3 regions of the Blautia marasmi genome follow, and region 1 is predicted to be linked to each of the others. Evidence: riboswitches for the same ligand, from Rfam matches in the RefSeq annotation. Region 1 holds a riboswitch; each other region holds the start of a gene.

Region 1 (2,246 bases):
TCCCAGGGCATGCATTTTTTCTGCAGGATATCCACCAGCTTCATAAGAAGAAGGCTGATAATGGATATCAGAAAAATAACCGCAAACATCTTATCAAAAGCAAACGCCTTTTTCACACGGATCATATACACACCAAGCCCGGAAAACCCACCCAGCCACTCTGAGATAACCGCACCCACAACAGAATAGGAAGCGGAAATACGGAGACTGGCAAAAAAACGTCCCATGGCACCGGGCATTTTAATATATCTGAATATTTGAAAATTGCCTGCCCCCATGCTTTTTAAAAGATTCATCATGTCCTTATCCGCAGAACGGAAGCCTTCCAGAAGCCCTATGGTGATAGGGAAGAAGGTCACAATTACGATCAGGATAACCTTTGGCAGCATCTCATACCCAAACCACAGCACAAGAAGCGGTGCTATGGCTACTGTGGGCACAGTCTGGGTGATGACGATCAGCGGATAAAAGGCTTTGTAAAGTTTTTCAAAACGATCCATGAGGACCGCCATGATAAACCCAAAAGCCACACCGCAGAGCAGTCCCGCTGCCGCCTCAAGAAGCGTAACCCCGGAATTTTCCATAAGCAATGGAAACTCACTGCCAAAAGCTTTCAGTACCTGCAGCGGCGAGGGAAGCATAAAGTTGGGAACCAGACCTGCCATGGAGACGATCTGCCAGATGAGCAGGATCGCAAAAAGGGCGGTTGCTGCCCACAGCTTACTGGTGATGCTTTGTAACTTTTTTCTCAATGGTCAGCACATCTCCTTCTGGCTTATAAGACACTTTGATATAGGCCGCAACGGAAGGCGCACCTGCACGGACTGCAATATGCTGGCACTCTTTTACAATATCCATCAGTTCATCATAGTCACCCTCAATGGCTGTCTCAAAAGGCCCTACATAGTAGTTCAGCCCTGTACTCTTAATATAATCAATCACCTCGTCCACAATACGGATCAATTCCTCGTCATTCTTTGCCTCCGGCAATGTCTGGATTGCTACACTTGCATTCATTTTTCTTTTCCTCCTTAGAATCCTTATAAGTTTCACTTTTTGTCTGCAGGGTTTTTTACAATATAAAAGCTCCCGGCAGGTTTTACCTGAACAGGAGCTGGTTATCAGAACGAATGCGCACTGGCCTGCAGTGCCTCTCTTATGCTCCCTACGCCGGCATTACCCGGATCAGGTTAAGGGTGAAAAACGATTACGGTTTTACTCTCAGCCGGACTTCTCTCCAGCTCCCCTGTTGTCTTCTCAAGTGTACTTCATTGTAAAATAATTGTCAAGCCAATCCTCCGGCTTTTTAATGTTACTGTTCACTCCGTGTACAGTAACCACTCCGTTCTCAGTAACTCTTTTCTCTTCCATTCCAGGCTTTCACAAGCCTTTTCATGCCTTCCTCCAAGTCTTCCTCCGACATGGTGGCATATCCCAGAAGAACCGTTGCCGGCATTTGAGGTGCCTTACCGCAGACCAGGAATTCGGACAATCCGTAAACTCTGACACCGGCTTTTGCTGCCCTTTCCACTGCTTCCTGTTCGGATGATCCGTTTTTAAAATGTACCAACAGATGGACCCCCGCATTTTCACCGGAACAGGTGCATACGTTTCCCAAGCCCTCTTTCAGCCAGTGCAGGAGCAGATCATGTTTTCCTTTATAGAGACTGCGCATTCTGTTTAAATGCCGCTCGTAATAGCCTTCCCTCAAAAAAAGCTCAAGGATCCTCTGATCCGCCCTGGAAACCGTGACGGAGAAGGGATTCTCCCCGCTCAGATACCGCTGCATCAGTTTCTTTGGCAGTACCATATAACTGATCCGGATGGAGGGTGCAATAGACTTTGAGAAAGTACCAAGATAGATGACCCGCTCTTCCTTATCAAATCCCTGTAAGGCAGGTATGGGCTTTCCTTTGTAACGGAATTCACTGTCATAGTCATCTTCGATGATGTAGCGGTCTCCCCTCCCGGCCCATTTCAGAAGCGACAGGCGGCGTTTCAGGGGCATGACCGTCCCCATGGGAAACTGGTGGGAGGGCATGACATAGACCATATCCGCTCCGGTCTGCTCCAGATCATGTACATCAATTCCCTGTGTGTCCCGGTTTACGATGCACCTCTCAAATCCCATATGCCCAAAGTCATGCCAGGCACTTCTGTATGTAGGGTTCTCCATGGCAATTTTTCTGTCTTTCCCGAGAATGGTGCAGAGCAGCATCAAAAGATAATCATTCCCCGCCCCCACA
Region 2 (2,246 bases), 3.0 Mb from region 1:
AACCTAGTGCGCTGTGCCTGGGCAGGAAGCCAGCAGTACGGGGCTTTGATCTGGTCAGGGGACATCCACTCCACTTATCAGGATTTCCGCAACCAGATCGTGGCAGGCCTGCAGATGGGTCTTTCCGGAATCCCCTGGTGGACCACAGATATCGGAGGCTTCCATGGCGGCAATATTTATGACAAGGACTTCCAAGAACTGCTGATCCGCTGGTTCCAGTTTGGTGCTTTTTGTCCTGTGATGCGCCTTCACGGCAGCCGCCTTCCGCGCACGCCCCTCTACAAAGCAGACGGGGAGGAGACAGAGGGAACAGGCGCTGACAATGAGATCTGGAGCTATGGGGAAGAAAATTACCAGATCATGAAGAAGTTCATTGAAATCCGTGAGATGATGCGGGATTATACCAGAAGCCTTATGGAGGAAACACACAAAACAGGTGCTCCTGTTATGCGCACTATGTTCTACGAATTCCCGGAGGACTTAAATACCTGGGAACTGGATACCCAGTATATGTACGGACCTGACATCCTGGCAGCCCCTATTGTGGAACCACATGCCTTCAAAAGAAAGGTCTATCTGCCTGAAGGAAGCACCTGGACCAATGCCCATACCGGTGAGATCTTAAACGGCGGACAGTGGACAGAAGCAGAGGCTCCTATTGACTCCATGCCTGTATTTTTAAGGGACGGCAGACAGGAATATCTGATCCATACTATTTGACAGAAAATTAAATGTTGACATTTCTTTCCTGCCGCTATATGATTATGGTAGGAAATATCTGAAAACAATTGAATACGCAAGGGGAGCTGACGCGTCGGCTGAGAGGAAATACGAACGGATTTCGACCCTGGAACCTGATACGGATAATGCCGGCGTAGGAAGCGAACCAGAAGTTTATGTATATTTGGTGCATCCCATCCGGGGTGCACTTTTTTTCTAAAAAGCCCCCTCTATAAACATCTAAAGCCCATATCCGGCCGCTTATCCCCGTATCATTCACAGAAAGGAGAGTTTCATGCAGTACACAACACAGATGGACGCTGCCAGAAAAGGAATCATCACCGGTGAGATGGAAGCAGCGGCAAAAAAGGAACAGATGGATGTACATGAACTTATGGTCCTCATGGCCAAAGGCCAGGCCATCATTCCCTGCAACAAAAGACACACTTCCCTGGAGCCAAACGCCATCGGCTCCATGCTCAGAACAAAGATCAATGTAAACCTGGGCATTTCCAGGGACTGCAAGGACATGGATATGGAGATTGAAAAAGTCAATAACGCGGTAAAAATGGGGGCAGAATCCATCATGGACCTCAGCTCCTACGGTGACACCCACACCTTCCGCAGACGGCTGACAACAGAATGTCCCGCCATCATTGGAACAGTCCCCATCTATGATGCTGTGGTCTACTATCACAAGCCCTTAAAGGAGATCACATCACAGCAGTGGCTGGATATTGTGCGCATGCATGCGGAGGACGGTGTGGACTTTATGACCATCCACTGCGGCATCAACAAAGAAACTGCAGGCAGATTCAAACGGAATAAACGTCTCACCAATATCGTCTCCCGAGGCGGTTCCATTATCTTTGCCTGGATGGAAATGACAGGCCAGGAAAACCCTTTCTACGAACACTACGATGAAATCCTGGATATCTGCCGGGAATATGACATCACCATGAGTCTGGGGGATGCCTGCCGCCCAGGATGCATACAGGATGCCTCTGATATCTCTCAGATCGAGGAGCTGATCACCTTAGGGGAACTGACAAAACGCGCCTGGGAAAAGGACGTTCAGGTTATGGTGGAAGGTCCCGGACATATGCCTCTGGATCAGATTGCGGCAAACATGAAGATTCAGCAGACACTCTGTCAGGGCGCCCCCTTCTATGTTCTGGGGCCTTTGGTAACAGACATTGCCCCTGGCTATGACCATATCACTGCTGCCATCGGCGGCGCCATCGCGGCCACTTATGGAGCCTCCTTTCTGTGCTATGTAACGCCGGCGGAACATCTGCGCCTGCCTAACCTGGATGATGTTAAGGAGGGCATTATCGCTTCCCGCATAGCAGCCCACGCAGCCGATATTGCAAAGGGAGTGAAAGGTGCTGCCGACTGGGACAATAAGATGAGCGCTGCCCGCAAGAGACTGGACTGGGAAGAGATGTTCCGGCTCTGTCTGGACCCGGAAAAAGCCAGGCGCTACCGGGCGGAGGCCAAACCGGAAAAAGAGGATACCTGCAGCA
Region 3 (2,246 bases), 270 kb from region 1:
AGACAGAGGATGCCATATTTATCCGGTTTCCAAAAGACACTTCCATTCCAAATGGCAAGACAGTGCTTGCATATTCTCTTGATAAGCTCTGTATCGGGGAACGGGTGCTCTCTCAGCAGATCGCCCTGTCTGTAAAGGGACCAAAAAAAGTCTGTATCACAGGAGCAAACGGCATTGGAAAAACCACACTTCTGCGGAAAATAGCGGAATCCATGCAGGAGAGAACAGACCTGCATGTGGCTTATATGCCTCAGAATTACGAAGAAAAAATGGATGGCAGCAAGACTCCGGCAGAATTTCTGCAAAAAAAGGGAGACAAAGAGGAAATCAGCAGGATCCGCACGTATCTGGGCAGTATGAAATACACGGCAGATGAGATGGACCACAGTATCTCCCAGCTTTCCGGCGGTCAGAAAGCAAAACTGTTTTTCCTGAAAATGAGCCTGGACGGCAGCAATGTGCTTCTTTTGGATGAACCCACCAGAAATTTTTCACCCCTGTCCGGGCCTGTGATCCGAAGACTTCTGGCAGATTTCAAAGGGGCAGTCATCAGTGTATCCCATGACAGAAAGTATATGGATGAGGTGTGTGATACCATCTATGAACTGATGGAAAATGGTCTGGAAAAGAGAAAAGGATAGATAAGACTTTGCGGAACCGTGATATCTTTCAGGGAACTGTTCACTTCGCGTCCAGTAACACGCTTCGCGATGCACAGATATGGAACATTCTGCCCCATATCGCGCTGGCTGCCTCGGGATCTTCATGCTTCCGGCATGAAAACGCCTTCCGGTACAGTGGCCTGTGAACAGCAACCTTTCAGGGGCCGCCACATAGAACAAAGCTGACAGAATTTGACAGGAACAGGTAAGTGTGGTATCCTGATAACCAGTTAAAGTAAAACATGGGCAACTATTCAGTAGGTCTGCGCATTCACTGCGCTGACCGTAAGAAAGTGTACCACGGCCAAGCAAAAATCCCATCGCCAAAGGCGATTTTGCATGGATTTTTGCCTGTAACTGTGAGGGTACTGAACAGTTACAAATATGGATAAGTTTCATCGGGGGAGCCTGTAGCGGCAGGCTGAGAGGAAGTCACCAACTTCGACCCTTTAACCTGATATGGGTAATGCCAGCGTAGGGAGAGATCAAGATTCCGGGAGACGTGTTGGCGTCTCCCTTTTTATGTTTCAGGATACAGAAAGGAGAAAAAATGCTGGGAGAAATACTGGAAAACGTTAGGAGTAAATCGCCTCTGATTCAGAACATCACCAATTATGTAACTGCAAATGACTGTGCCAATATTACGTTGGCCTGCGGTGCTTCCCCAACCATGTCGGACGGGGAGGAGGAAGCAGAGGAGATGGGACGCCTCTGCGACGGTCTGAACATCAATATGGGGACCCTGCATCCCCGTTCCGTGAAAGCCATGCTTTTGGCAGGAAAAAGTGCGGGAAGCTGCGGGCATCCCATTGTACTTGACCCTGTGGGGGCCGGGGCATCCACATACCGCAGGAAGACAGCGGAACAATTACTCAGGGAAATTGCTTTTACCGCCATCCGGGGAAATATTTCGGAAATTAAGACCATTGCCGGGGGCGGAAACAGTTCCAAGGGAGTGGATGCTGATGCGGCGGATGCTGTTACAGACGAAAATCTGGAAAAGACCATAACATTCGCAAAGGATCTTTCAAAAAAGACCGGGGCAGTGATCGCTATCAGCGGTGCAATCGATATTGTGACAGACAAAAACCATACCTACATAATCAGAAACGGGAACCCTGTCATGGCAAAGATCACAGGCTGCGGCTGTATGCTCAGCTCCCTTGCAGCAGCCTATCTGGCGGCCAATCCGGACAGAAGGCTGGAAGCTGTGGCTGCTGCTGTGATCTCCATGGGCCTGTGCGGGGAAAAGGCATTTGAGAAGATGGAAAGCGAGCGCAGGGGCAGCGCATCCTGCAGAAACTATCTGATAGATGAGGTGTATCATTTGACCGGCAGCGAGCTGGAGAGAGGAGCAAAATATGAACTGCGCTGAGAAAAGAGAAATGGTGAGACGTGCCCTGCTTCTGTATGCCGTTACGGACCGATCCTGGGTGGGAGAAAAGACACTTTATGAGCAGGTAAAAGCATCTCTGGATGGAGGCATTACGCTTTTGCAGCTCAGGGAAAAAGAGATGCCGTATGAGGATTTTCTGCGTGAGGCAAAGGATATGAAGGCTCTTGCCGCCAGTTACCGTGTCCCCC

The links. A riboswitch is a leader RNA that binds a small molecule or an ion and turns the genes downstream of it on or off. The one in region 1 is predicted to bind thiamine pyrophosphate.
Region 2: another riboswitch for thiamine pyrophosphate. It lies ahead of thiC (phosphomethylpyrimidine synthase ThiC); the one in region 1 lies ahead of C6P39_RS20930 (thiamine-binding protein).
Region 3: another riboswitch for thiamine pyrophosphate. It lies ahead of thiM (hydroxyethylthiazole kinase); the one in region 1 lies ahead of C6P39_RS20930 (thiamine-binding protein).

The regions. Positions count from the first base shown of each region.
Region 1 is NZ_OIWX01000001.1:4,795,287-4,797,532, reverse strand. It holds gene C6P39_RS20935 (ABC transporter permease) at 1-752, opposite strand, end outside; gene C6P39_RS20930 (thiamine-binding protein) at 721-1,017, opposite strand; TPP riboswitch at 1,146-1,258, opposite strand; gene pdxR (MocR-like pyridoxine biosynthesis transcription factor PdxR) at 1,349-2,246, opposite strand, start outside.
Region 2 is NZ_OIWX01000001.1:1,826,781-1,829,026, forward strand. It holds gene C6P39_RS08125 (glycoside hydrolase family 31 protein) at 1-720, shown strand, start outside; TPP riboswitch at 790-897, shown strand; gene thiC (phosphomethylpyrimidine synthase ThiC) at 1,016-2,246, shown strand, end outside.
Region 3 is NZ_OIWX01000001.1:5,061,999-5,064,244, forward strand. It holds gene C6P39_RS22110 (ATP-binding cassette domain-containing protein) at 1-641, shown strand, start outside; TPP riboswitch at 1,053-1,162, shown strand; gene thiM (hydroxyethylthiazole kinase) at 1,213-2,037, shown strand; gene thiE (thiamine phosphate synthase) at 2,024-2,246, shown strand, end outside.